DNA from 4 places in the Alteromonas sp. WD8-37 genome. Region 1 is predicted to be linked to each of the others. Evidence: predicted binding sites of a transcription regulator. Region 1 holds the regulator's gene; each other region holds the start of a gene.
The links. The regulator sigma-54, encoded in region 1, starts transcription at its own class of promoters, with help from an activator protein. The targets are predictions, from matches to a motif close to GTTGGCACGNNNNTNGNNT.

Region 2: ACTUJZ_RS07520 (flagellar basal body rod protein FlgF) is a predicted target of sigma-54. The motif match lies at 1,702-1,720, and genes of this name have one in related genera.
Region 3: ACTUJZ_RS04700 (BON domain-containing protein) is a predicted target of sigma-54. The motif match lies at 1,690-1,708, and genes of this name have one in related genera.
Region 4: ACTUJZ_RS00470 (DUF642 domain-containing protein) is a predicted target of sigma-54. The motif match lies at 1,340-1,358, and genes of this name have one in related genera.

The regions. Positions count from the first base shown of each region.
Region 1 is NZ_JBUZOV010000002.1:227,107-230,242, forward strand. Features, by position in the region: gene rapZ (RNase adapter RapZ) at 1-200, opposite strand, end outside; gene ptsN (PTS IIA-like nitrogen regulatory protein PtsN) at 240-683, opposite strand; gene hpf (ribosome hibernation promoting factor) at 692-979, opposite strand; gene ACTUJZ_RS06455 (RNA polymerase factor sigma-54) at 1,016-2,494, opposite strand; gene lptB (LPS export ABC transporter ATP-binding protein) at 2,571-3,136, opposite strand, start outside.
Region 2 is NZ_JBUZOV010000002.1:463,694-466,829, reverse strand. Features, by position in the region: gene flgH (flagellar basal body L-ring protein FlgH) at 1-60, opposite strand, end outside; gene flgG (flagellar basal-body rod protein FlgG) at 72-860, opposite strand; gene ACTUJZ_RS07520 (flagellar basal body rod protein FlgF) at 918-1,661, opposite strand; gene flgE (flagellar hook protein FlgE) at 1,802-3,136, opposite strand, start outside.
Region 3 is NZ_JBUZOV010000001.1:1,057,643-1,060,778, forward strand. Features, by position in the region: gene ACTUJZ_RS04690 (MlaA family lipoprotein) at 1-233, opposite strand, end outside; gene ACTUJZ_RS04695 (hypothetical protein) at 528-710, opposite strand; gene ACTUJZ_RS04700 (BON domain-containing protein) at 1,007-1,657, opposite strand; gene ACTUJZ_RS04705 (endonuclease/exonuclease/phosphatase family protein) at 2,181-2,999, shown strand; gene ACTUJZ_RS04710 (response regulator transcription factor) at 2,996-3,136, opposite strand, start outside.
Region 4 is NZ_JBUZOV010000001.1:102,891-106,026, forward strand. Features, by position in the region: gene ACTUJZ_RS00465 (DEAD/DEAH box helicase) at 1-610, shown strand, start outside; gene ACTUJZ_RS00470 (DUF642 domain-containing protein) at 658-1,269, opposite strand; gene ACTUJZ_RS00475 (alpha/beta hydrolase) at 2,123-2,992, opposite strand; gene nadK (NAD(+) kinase) at 3,056-3,136, opposite strand, start outside.

The DNA.
Region 1 (3,136 bases):
AGTTCATTGGGATCTTTGGGCAGGTTACGCACATCAATGCTGACCGCGACCTGATCATATTCTTCAGACACCGAATGGGTCAGCGCAGGCAATAAATTGACCGGGATATTATCGACACAGTAATAGCCTAAATCTTCCAGCGCCCGCAGCGCCACCGATTTACCTGAACCAGAACGGCCACTGATGATGATAAGTTTCAACGCGTGTCTCCCTGCCGTATGCAACTAGGATGCTGTGATTTATTGTAGTGCTGTGACTATATCATCACTGGTGGCAGCGCGGCGAATGGCTTTTACGGTTTCTTTATCATTTAGTTTACCGGCCACCATGGCCAGCGTTTGCAGATGTCCTTCGGTTTGTTCTTCAGGAACCAGCAGGGTAAAAAAGATATCCACCGGCTTATTGTCGATGGCATCAAAGTCGATGGCTGGCTCACTGGTTACCACAATGGCGATAACGCGGTCTAAGCCTGGCAGGCGGCCGTGGGGCAGGGCAATACCATTACCGATGCCGGTGCTACCCATGCGCTCACGGTTGAGCAAACTGGAGAGCACAGTACCTTGCTCGATCTCAGGATTGTTCTGGGCAGCGATGTCGCTGATGATCTCCAGAATCCGTTTCTTACTATTGCACTGGACCGCACATTTTGTGCGGTCCAGGCTGACAAGGGTTTGAATATCCATACCAGACATTAGTGTTTTTTCAGTTTTTCCTTATGCTTGATAACCTGGCGGTCGAGCTTATCAATCATACTGTCAATGGCGGCATACATATCCGTATTCTCGGACGATGCAAATACCTCTGCACCGCTTAAATGAACCGTAGCTTCAGCTTTTTGTGTCAATTTTTCAACATTCAAAATGACATGCACATTAGAAATGTGGTCAAAATGGCGTTCCAGCTTACTAAATTTTGAATCGACATAGTTACGCAAAGAATCAGTGATCTCAACATGATGACCAGTAAGGTTTATTTGCATATTTCGTCTTCCTTATTGTGAAGCTCGCCTTTACTGCTAGATAAGGCTCTTGCGTTGGTTAGACGGGGGAATCGATAACGACTCCCGGTATTTTGCAATTGTCCGCCGGGCAACTTTAATGCCTTGCTCGGCCAACAATGTCGCAATTTTGCTGTCGCTTAACGGTTTGCTGGGGGTCTCAGCGGCCACCAGTTTTTTGATTAAAGCACGAATCGCAGTGGAAGAACATTCCCCGCCGGATTCTGTAGCTACATGGCTGGAGAAAAAGTACTTCAGCTCAAAAATACCGCGCGGCGTGTGCATGTATTTTTGCGTGGTAACACGTGAAATGGTGGACTCGTGCATATCGACCATCTCGGCCACATCATTAAGCACCATTGGCTTCATCATTTCCGGGCCGTGCTCAAAAAACGCCATCTGCTGCTGCACAATACAATTGGCCACTTTCAAAAGGGTTTCATTGCGCGATTCTAAGCTTTTGATAAACCACTTGGCTTCCTGCATATGCGAACGAATAAACTGCGAGTCGCTGCTATTACGCGCGCGCCGGCTCATTGCGGCATATTGCTGATTTACACTTAATTTGGGCAGGCTGTCCGGGTTTAGTTCCACATTCCAGCGCCCATTTTTTTTGCTTACTGACACATCGGGAATGACATATTCAGGCTCTTTGGTCACCAGCGCGCTACCCGGGCGTGGATTTAGGGTTTGCAGCAACCGCATGGCTTCACGCAACTGGTCTTCTTTCAAACGGGTCTTGCGCATCAGGGTACGGTAATCTTTGCTGCCTAATAAATCCGAATATTCCTGCAGTAGCATGGTGGCTTCGGCTACCCATGGGGTGTCTGGAGCAAACTGCTTTAATTGCACCAGCAGACATTCCTGCGGCGTACGTGAGCCAGAGCCAATGGGGTCAAACATCTGAATGCGTTTAAGCACACATTCCACCTCATCGGCTTCCACCAGCTCTTCCATGTCTTCATCGTTGACGCTTTGTAGAATGTCGTCAACAGTCACGGTCAGGTAACCCGACTCGTCAATGGAGTCGATGATAGCGGTGGCAATCGCCCGGTCGGTGTCTGAAAAATGGGTCAGACGCATCTGCCACAGCAGGTGGTCCTGAATATTTTCGGTGGTTTCGCCCTGAAACACTTGGTCTTCATCATTACTGGGGCCGGGCGCAGGCGCCGACGAGGCCGAATAGTATTCGTCCCAGGTGCTGTCGATGGGCAACTCATCAGGTAAATCGTTTTTTTCCAGCGCTTCGCCAGAGTCTAAATTGTCTGACGTACTGGCGGTGGCATCGGCCCCGTCACTGTCGCTATCGAGGTTATTCTTTTCGCTGACCTCGTTATCGCCAGACTCATCCACTTCCAGTAACGGATTGGAATCAAGCGCTTCCTGAATTTCCTGTTGCAGATCCAACGTCGACAGTTGCAACAACTTGATAGCCTGCTGCAATTGCGGCGTCATGGTTAACTGTTGACTAAATTTTAGCTGTAAAGATGGTTTCATCTACGTCTTATTTAAAATTCTGGTACGCGTTTACAAAAAAGGTGACAGATGCGGCTAACAACAGTGTTTGCTTAAACTATAGCCTGAATTGTTCACCCAGGTATACATCCCGTACTTTCTGGTTGCTTAATACTTGTTCAGCACTGCCCTGGGCAATTAGCTCACCATGACTAACGATATACGCTTCTTCACAGACATCGAGGGTTTCGCGCACATTATGATCAGTGATCAAAATACCGATACCGCGGTCACGCAAATGCTGAATAATTTTTTTAATGTCGTTTACTGATATAGGGTCAACACCGGCAAAGGGTTCATCCAGTAAGATAAACTGTGGGTCGGCGGCCAGCGCGCGGGCAATCTCTACCCGGCGTCGCTCCCCGCCTGACAAACTCATCCCTGTACTATTACGTATATGGTTGATATTGAATTCATCAAGTAGCGCATCGGCTTCTTCTTCACGTTTGTCGGCCGACAAATCTTTACGGGTTTCCAAAATGGCCATGATATTTTCAAGCACGGTCAGTTTGCGAAAAATCGACGCTTCCTGCGGCAGATACCCAATACCCTTGCGAGCGCGTTCGTGCATCGGCTGGTGAGTCAGCTCATGCTCATCAATGGCAATTTTGCCTTTATCCAGCG
Region 2 (3,136 bases), 240 kb from region 1:
CGGAGTGCTATTACACCCGGCCACAAGCACCATACTGACAGCAGCAAGAAAAATACGCATGAGCTTACCTGTTAAAGTTGCTGGATAACCTGACCAAGCATCTGGTCCACCGATGAAATCACTTTGGAGTTCATCTCGTAAAGGCGCTGGCTTTCAATCAGATTAACCAGCTCTTCGGTGACATTCACATTAGAGGTTTCCAGGGTACCCTGAGCTACCGTGCCTAAGCCCTGCAAACCCGGAATACCCTGAATGGGCGCGCCACTGGAGGCGGTTTCTACAAACAGGTTCTGGCCGGTAGGCTGCAAGCCGGTGGGGTTGATAAAGTCAGCCACATTGATCTGGCCTAACACCTGTGGCTCCGCCTGGCCACGCACCGAAGCAGACACTTCACCATCCTGAGAGATAGTAATTTGCTGCGCATCATCCGGTACCGTGATTTCAGGCTGCAGTAAAAAGCCAGCGCCGGCTGTCACAATCTGGCCCTGATCATTCAACGTAAACTGACCATTGCGGGTGTACGCGGTGGTGCCATCGGGCTGCAAAATCTCAAAATAACCACGCCCCTGAATCGACATATCCAGTGAGTTTTCGGTGGTCAGCATATTGCCCTGAGTGTGGGTCTTTTGCGTGGCCACCACTTTTGAGCCCGAGCCCAGCATCAGGCCAGACGGGCGCTCGGTATCGGCGGATGAACGGCCACCCGGTTGGTTGATATTTTGATACAGCAGATCTTCAAACACCGCGCGGTCTTTTTTAAAGCCCACGGTAGAGGCGTTAGCCAGGTTGTTAGAAACCACAGAAACATCGGTTTGCGCGGCATCAAGGCCGGTTTTGCTTATCCATAATGCTGGGTGCATAAGGTACTCCTTGGTGGTGACCGGCCAGGTTCTTGCCTGCCAGTCGGCCAGAATTCGTTATAAGATTCGTAATAGCATGTTGCCGCGGGATGAAAGCTCGTCGGCTTTTTTCATCATCTTGACCTGCATTTCGTAATGCCGCTGCAGGCTGATCATCTCCACCATTTCATCTACGGTGTTCACATTAGAGCCTTCCAGCATGCCGGAACGCACCTGCACCTGGGCATCTGCAACCAGCGCACTGCCGTCTTTGCTGCGAAACAAGCCATCGCTGCCGCGCTCAATATTTTTAACATCCGGATTAACCAGTTTGAGCCGGCCAATCTCCTGGGAAAAGGTTTCGGGGGCACCTACCGGGCGAACCGATAAAGTGCCGTCAGAGGCAATGTTTAAGTTGTCCAGCGGCACCGGCAGATAAATCGGCCCGCTATCGCCCATGGCGATATTGCCGTGCATATCCGTCAAAACTCCGTCGGGGCCCAGCTGAAAACTGCCGTCACGGGTCATGGCTTCGTTGCCGTTGGCATCCTGCATGGCAAACCAGCCACTGCCTTGCACCGCCACATCAAGCTGGCGGCCGGTTTGGATCATGGCGCCGCCTTCATAGTTGTTGGACGGGCTTTCAGTCATCGAAAATACCCGGGTCGGCAAACCTTCGCCGTAGGCCGGCATAGCACGGGCTTGTTCAAGCTGCGCTTTGAAGCCGGTGGTCTGGGCATTCGCCAGATTGTTGGCGCGTACAGCAGTCGCCGCCAGGTCTTGTTTGGCGCCGCTTGCAGCGATATACAGAAGTTTATCCATGACTGACTTTTGACGTTATTGCACAAAGATAACACTATCTCTGCAAGGGCAGTGCCAACACGGATGATTTGTTAATGCAGGTGGAAATGTGATCAAAAAGGGCCGCGTTGGGCGGCCCTTTTTATTAGCGAATACCAGGATTAACGGATATTCAGGATAGTCTGGTTGAGCTGATTATTGGCTTCCAGTGCCTTAGAGCTGGCCTGGAAGTTACGTTGCGCGATGATAAGGTCAATCAGCTCGGTGGTCAGGTTTACGTTAGCCTGCTCCAGCGCGGATGAATTGATCTCACCAAAGGTGCCGGTAGTGGCTTCGCCGGCCAGGGCTTCGCCTGACTCGATACTTTCCTTCCACTGGGTGCTACTGTCCTGGGTCAGGCCCTGCTCATTGGCAAAGCGCACCAGTGCCACACGTACGATCGGCTCTGAGGTGCCATTTGAAAAGGTTGCCCGCACCAGGCCATCGGCGCCGATATCAATACCGGTCAGCCGGCCCACCGGCAAGCCATCCTGCTCTAAAGAGGTCACCTCAAAGCTGGAAGCAAACTGAGTGGGCTCATTCGGAGTGGCCTGGCCGCGCCGCAAGTTAAAGTCCACCTTAATTTGCTGAGACGGATCAGAGCCATTTTTCAGAATGTTAGGCCCCAATGCTTCGGTTGTCATATCATTGATTTGGGTGCCATCGGGTGATTGCATGTCTTCAAAATCCCCGCCGGCGCTGAAAATCAGTTTTGATGCAGCAAACTGATCCGCACCGGTTCCGACCGTATTGGTGCCGGTTGTAGAACCATCAGGATTGGTCAGGTTCACCATCTCATCATCGACTGCAGTTGCCACAAACCATTCATTCGCCGCATTCTCATCTTTGATAAAATAGTAGGTCATGACGTGGCTGTCGCCGAGTGAGTCATAAACAGTGACCGAAGTGGCTGCGTTATAGGTTAACGGATCATCTTTATCGAAACCTGCTGCCGGCAGCCCCTTATCCGCTGCGGGTAAGTTCATCCGAATGTCCACTTCATTGGTTGACTGCGGCGAGCCCGATGAATCTGGGATCCGTACCGGTTCGGTCGTACTCAATGCCACCGACGCACTGGTGCCGTCGGCGTTGACCGGAAAGCCCAGCAGATTATCGCCGTTACTGTTAACCACAAAGTTGTCTTCATCCAGCTTAAACTGACCAGCCCGGGTGAAGGAAAAGTCCCGCGAGGTGATCTCCGGTACCGTGGCAAAAAAGCCATTGCCGGTAATGGCCATATCCAGTGCGGTATTGGTGAACTGCAAACTGCCCTGGGAAAACTGCTGAGCCACCTGTTGCGTCAAGACCCCGTCACCTACCTTGGTTTTGCTGCCGGCCAGCAGCGATGAGGCATACACATCGCCAAACTCGGCGCGCGACTCTTTAAAACCTACAGTATTGACGTTTGCGATGTTATTTGAGGTGACATCCAAATCTTTTTGCGCGGCGGATACGCC
Region 3 (3,136 bases), on a different contig from region 1:
TTGGCCTGAGTGGCAGGCATGGCCACCACGGTAGGCTCGACCTCTATGGTTCCCTGGCTAGTTTGTACACTGACTGATTTACCGGCACTGAGCTCAGACACCGCCTGCTTACCGGACTCTGCCTGGCTTGTTTGCACTGCAGCGGCTTGCGGGGGTTGGTCGGCGGTGCTGCTGCAGCCTGCCAACAACACAATAACAAACCAAAAACTGTATAACCAACGAGAAGAATTCACTATGCCAGGCCCTTTTTGAAAGTGGGTCACTTCACCCTACCACCGGTTCTGCCACGAACCACACCAACCTGGCTGTACTGCCAAGTGATTGAGATTATGAAATTAATTACGCAGTTTCGGGAAATTCGATCGTCCGGGAGAGAAATCTGCCAGTCATTACTGAAAATGTAATTAAATGATGACGAACATCAGCGCACAAATGACTGAATTGATTATGTGTCGATTGAATAAATAATAGTGCATGGATACATCCTGTGAGCAACGCGGCGGGCGCCGCGTTGCTATAATTTGTGCTTATTCGCCAACTCGTTTGGCGATCCAGTTTGTAGACGTTTCGGTACTTTGCAGATTGCCGGCAGCGCCAGACACATCGGCTTTTTCGTAACGTTCGAACCAGTTGAAAACCGGCTGACTTTGCAGGTATTTTTGAAAGCGATTGGCTGGTTGAGGTTGACGCTTTGGCTTTAGGAATTTCATATTACCCGTCCTTCATTACAAAGTGTGTACGTTAGATAAGTGCTCATACTTATCTTCCTTTAATGGTAACCATTCAAACATTACGCCAAGTTTACAAAACGACAAAAACTGCTCATAAGCCAGTAAAATCAACGGCTACAGAAAAAGTTGTAGGGAATTTTAAAATTAGACCGAAGACCCATATGCATAAGTCTTCCCATGGTCGGGAAATTTTTACATAACATCTTCATCGCACTGATCTGCGCAGATAAAAAAAGCGCCCGGGTGGGCGCTTTAATTGGTTGAACCACCAGCCATTACTGGGGATCATTCATGGCCACTTTGCTTTTCACATGCAGATTGTTCTCTACATTTTTCACATCTGAGGCATTTTGCGCAATTTCGACCGCCAGGTCGCGCTCGGCATCTGATTTTACTTCACCGGTCAGTGTCACATTGCCCTGTTCCACATCCACATCAATATCAAAACCGGAGATATCTGAGTCCATTAACAGACGGGTTTTAATGACCGTGGCAATTTTTGCATCCACCAATTCACTGGAGGTCGATTCGGCAGCGGACTCCATTTCGTTTTCCACTTCACTGTCGGCCATTTCGCTGTCGGTATCGCCATCAGATGAGGCCATCATATCGCCCTGCTCTTCCATGACCGTCAGATTATTTTCCACAGACATCACACCATCGATATTTTCCACCAGCTCTTCTGCCAGCTTTTTATCAACCGAGGTGTCCACTTTGCCGGTCAGGATGACTTTGCCATCTTTAACATCGGTATTAATATCAAATGAGTTAAGGTTACCGTTAAACAGCAAGGTCGCTTCTGCTTTGCCATCGATCCAGGCATCCTTAGCACCTTTTTCCCAATCGTTCTGGTTATTCATATCTGCAGCAACAGCACCTGTACTTAATGTACCTGCTACCAGTAAAGAAAGTATTGTACGTTTCATAGCTACATCTCCTTTTTAAAGACAAGGTATTCTAGCGAAGTTCATGCCAACACGTACTTCTAACAAGTTAGCTAAGTGCTTGAAAGCAGCCGCAAGATTTTTAGCTTGCCAGCCCTATGCTGCAAACGTGCAAGCTTTACCGGTTTCGACAGGAAAAATTTTCCTCTTAAAACAATCTTCCTGGCGTTTGCTTTTCATCAGGACAGTTTCTGAACTTAACGCGGGGGGCCGCGTAGAATTGTTACACCCACTGAAAATTACGCTTCTGTAATCTTCTTATTTGCCGTTGTAAAGAAGGATTGTACCTATGTTTGAGGCTTTGGCCGCTTTCAGCATATTTTTAGTATTTACCACAGTTGCCCCGCACCTACCCGGCAAACACTGGTTGATTCGCGTATGGGAATTTCCCCGGGTTCAGATTATTGTCCTCATGTTGCTCGCCCTGGCCGGATGGGCCGGATTAATATATCTGACTGGTATAAGTACACCGACCATAATGTTTATTGGCTTATTGACAGCCTGTATGGTCTACCAGGCTTTTTGGATTTTTCCCTACACCCTGCTTGGCGGCAAGGAAGTCAGCCGTATTGATAAGCCTTCGGATGCGCGCAGTATCAGCATTCTCAACACCAATGTGTATATGCACAACACCAATTATCAAGGCTTGATAGATCTTGTCGAGACACACCAGCCGGATATTGTGGTTACCCTGGAAAGCAATAAAGACTGGGAGCATGCACTAGAGCCGTTACACGATGCCTACCCGTACCGCGTTCCATGTGCGCTGGAAAACCTGTATGGCATGCATCTGTACAGTAAAAAACCGTTTAAACAGCAAGAGCTGCGTTATTTGGTAGAAGACGATGTGCCGTCGATAATCATTGAACTTGAGCTGGATGGCGAAACAATTCGGTTATACATGTTGCATCCCAAACCGCCCAGCCCCACAGAAAATGAAACCGCCGGGCCACGCGATGAAGAGCTAACTTTAGTCGGTCAGGAAATTGCCGAGCAAAACGTTCCTATCATTGTGGCCGGCGACCTTAATGACGTGGCCTGGTCCCCTACCACCCGCAAATTTAAAAAATTCAGCGGGGCGCGTGATCCACGGTGTGGCCGCGGCTTTTTTAATACCTTTCATGCCCAGCACAAACTGGTGCGCTGGCCGCTGGACCATGTTTTTCACACCGACCATTTTGATTTGGTAGATATTAAGCGCCTGCCAGGTTATGGCTCAGACCATTTCCCGTTGATGATCACCTTGCACTTAAGCCGCGAAGCTGTGCACTGTGAATCGTCTTCGGCACCACAAACCGACGAGAAAATTTTACCTGACAACTAACCTGTCAGGCTCTGGGCAGTACTCGCAGCCGCGCAGGCGGCCAGGCTCTGGCACAAGGCCACCAGCTGTTTGGTGTCGGCCACATCCGGCAACAGGGCATCATGAGCAGTGAGGGTTAAATGAATATCCTGTTCGGT
Region 4 (3,136 bases), on a different contig from region 1:
GCAGAATAAATGGCAACAGGTGCTGGCGTTTACACGCACTAAGCACGGAGCTAATCGTTTGTCGAAAAAGCTGGATGCTGCCGGTATTCCCAGTGCAGCAATCCATGGCAATAAAAGTCAGGGCGCGCGCACCAAAGCGCTGGCTGAGTTTAAAGATGGCGGCATCAAAGTGCTGGTGGCCACCGATATTGCTGCTCGTGGTATCGACATTGCAAAATTACCGGTAGTCATCAATGTTGATTTGCCCAACACCGCTGCGGATTATGTTCACCGCATTGGCCGTACCGGCCGGGCTGGCGAACAAGGCCAGGCCTGGTCGCTGGTAAGCGCAGATGAACTACAGCAATTAAAAGATATCGAAACTCTTATTCAGATGCTGATCCCGCGGCAACCACTGTCTGGTTTTGAGCCCGAGCTGTCTCTGGCGCCAACCACCTTGTCGGCACCCAAAAAGCCGAACAAACCAAAGAAGCCAAAAGCTTCTCAGGCAAGTTCAGCAGGTGGCAATAATGGTGGGAACAATAACCAGCGCCGTCGTGCACGGCCTGGCCAGCAAAACCGCAAGCCTGAACATGCGCGTCAGCGCAATCGGGCCGCCACTACGGCATAACAAAAAACCGGGCATCTGCCCGGTTTCTTATTGCCTGGTTATTACTATCAGGCTTTTTTAAAGCGCCGTGCTGCCAGCCCGGCCAGGGCCAGTGAAAACACACCCAGTGTGCCTGGTTCTGGCACTGCCACCCGAACGTCGTCAATTAGATTGCCCAATGTGGTTGTGGGAGTCACCGAGGTAAAAGTCACTGTAGTGCTTGCTGATGCCGCTGCAAACATGGTGTTGTAAGTGCGCCATACGCGACGTGTGTGATCATCAAATAGCCGGGTGAACAAAACTGCGTCGGTGTCATCATCAGTGATATCTACCCGGAAACTTTCACGGTCATTTTCGCGGGCCGCATAAGCAAAGTCAAAAGAGTACGCTTGACCAGCTTCGGTAGAAAATGACTGGAATAAGGTATAAGGCCCTGTGCCGGTGGAATTCAGTTCGGCATGCTGGTCGCCTTCATAGGATTCAAAACCAAATAAATCATCCCAAATCTCAACTCGCGTGGCTGCCCCCCAACCTGGAACAGCGGCGGGAGCGAATGAAGACCAGCCCGGAGACGCTACATCTGGTGTTTCAAAGCTACCATTCACTATCAGATTAGCGTGGGTGGCAAATGGAGTGGTGAGTAACATAGTGCTGAAAACTGCTGCGGTTAATTTTTTCATCGTCCTACTTCCTAACTTGATGACGGCTACTGCTGTTGGCTAATACTTTCTTGCTATGCACTTTCTCTGTAAGCCATTTGTATGCCAATATTGATTAAATATTAAACAACAAGCGCTTAGGTAATATTCTGAAAAAAGATCAATCGGCTTTGTTAAAAAATCAGACAGAGTTTTAAACCCTAACTGATCTTTTTGTTGAAAAGTTATAGCGAAAATGATGTTGGTATGGGTCGAAAGCTATTGTCGTAGGGCACTGCGCCGCTGTTTTACCCGTCATCCCGCGGATTTTTTCACCGTCATTCCGACGGAAGTCGGGATCTCCCTGGTTTGCTAACAACGCCGGCTACTGCCTTTTTCGTTGCACGCACCAGAGTTGTCCAAGGAGATTGCAGCCTGCGTCGCAATGAGCGGAACTTTAGTCATCCCGACGGAAGTCGGGATCTCCCTGGCTTACTGACAATGCCTGTTACATCCTTTTTCGATTCATCCACCAGAGATGTCCAAGGAGATTGCGGCCTGCGCCGCAATGACCGGAACTTTAGTCATCCCGACAAAAGTCGGGAGCTCCCTGGCTTGCAGACAAAGCTGGCTACTTTTTTTCAGTTCACCTTCAGATGTCCAGGGAGATTGCGGCCTGCGCCGCAATGACCGGAATTTTAGTCGTCCCGCAAAAGTCGGGATCTCCCTGGTTTGCTAACAACGCCGGCTACTGCCTTTTTCTTTTCACGCACCAGCGATCTCCCAGGAAATTACGGCTTGCGCCGCAATGTTGGTGTTTGTAGTGGGAGAGTATGACTTGCGCCACAGTGACTGGGATAATGTCGGAAATAAAGCGGGGGCCGACCAAATTTGGTTAGTCTTCAGCAGGCGTCTGACGACGATGTCGCTCAATAAATTTCTGCATATCCTCCGCCACCGGCAATTCATCGGGGTTGGCCCAGCTGAGCGCCGCCACCGTTCCGGCGTGGCCGCCGTCTTTATACAAATATGTTTCGACATCACCGCCTTTTTCCATAATCCGGGCTTTGAGTCGTTTTAAGTTTCTGAGGTGCACTTTATCATCATTAAGCGCGTACATCAGCGCGAAGGGCGGCTCATCGCCATCGATATAGTGTGAAACCACCATTTCAGGAAACTGGTCTTCCGGGCCGAATATCTCAACCAGGTCGTCGGCCTTAGGGGTAAAATCATAGGGGCCGGACATGCCAATAAAGCCGCTGATTTTATCAGGGTTGCCGCCGGCATCTTGCAGGTACTTTCTATTCGCTACAACCAACGCCCCGATGTGCGCGCCGGAGGAATGGCCGCTGATAAATACTTCCTGATTGCCACCATATTGGTCAATATTGGCTTGCACCCAGGCAACAGCCTGTGCGGCGTCTTCAATAAAAGTCGGGAATTTTACATCTGGATACAAGCGGGTATTGGGTAATACCGCCACATAGCCCATAGAGGCCAGTTTGGTGCCGACAAATTGGTACTGGCCTTTGGAGCCGAAGGTCCAGCGCCCGCCATGGAAAAAAATCACAACCGGCGCAGGTGAAGTGTTTGCTGACTCTGGAACATACATATCCAGCGACTGACGTTTAAGCGGGCCGTAAGCCTGGTCCTCAATGATCTGACCGTCAAAGGTGAGCGTGGTGGTATTGGCGGTAGCAAATTTTAAACGCGTGCAGCCAGACACGAGCAGCGCACACACCAAAAGCAGAATCATTTTTTTCATATCAATGATTACTGGCTGCTGTGAGGAATAGTTCAAGCCGGCTGGCGATGCCGGCCGGCCAGATTAATACAGTTTACTGCCCCAGCTCAGCTTATTGCGCAATACATTAAAATAGTTGTACCCCTTCGGATGCACCAGGGAAAG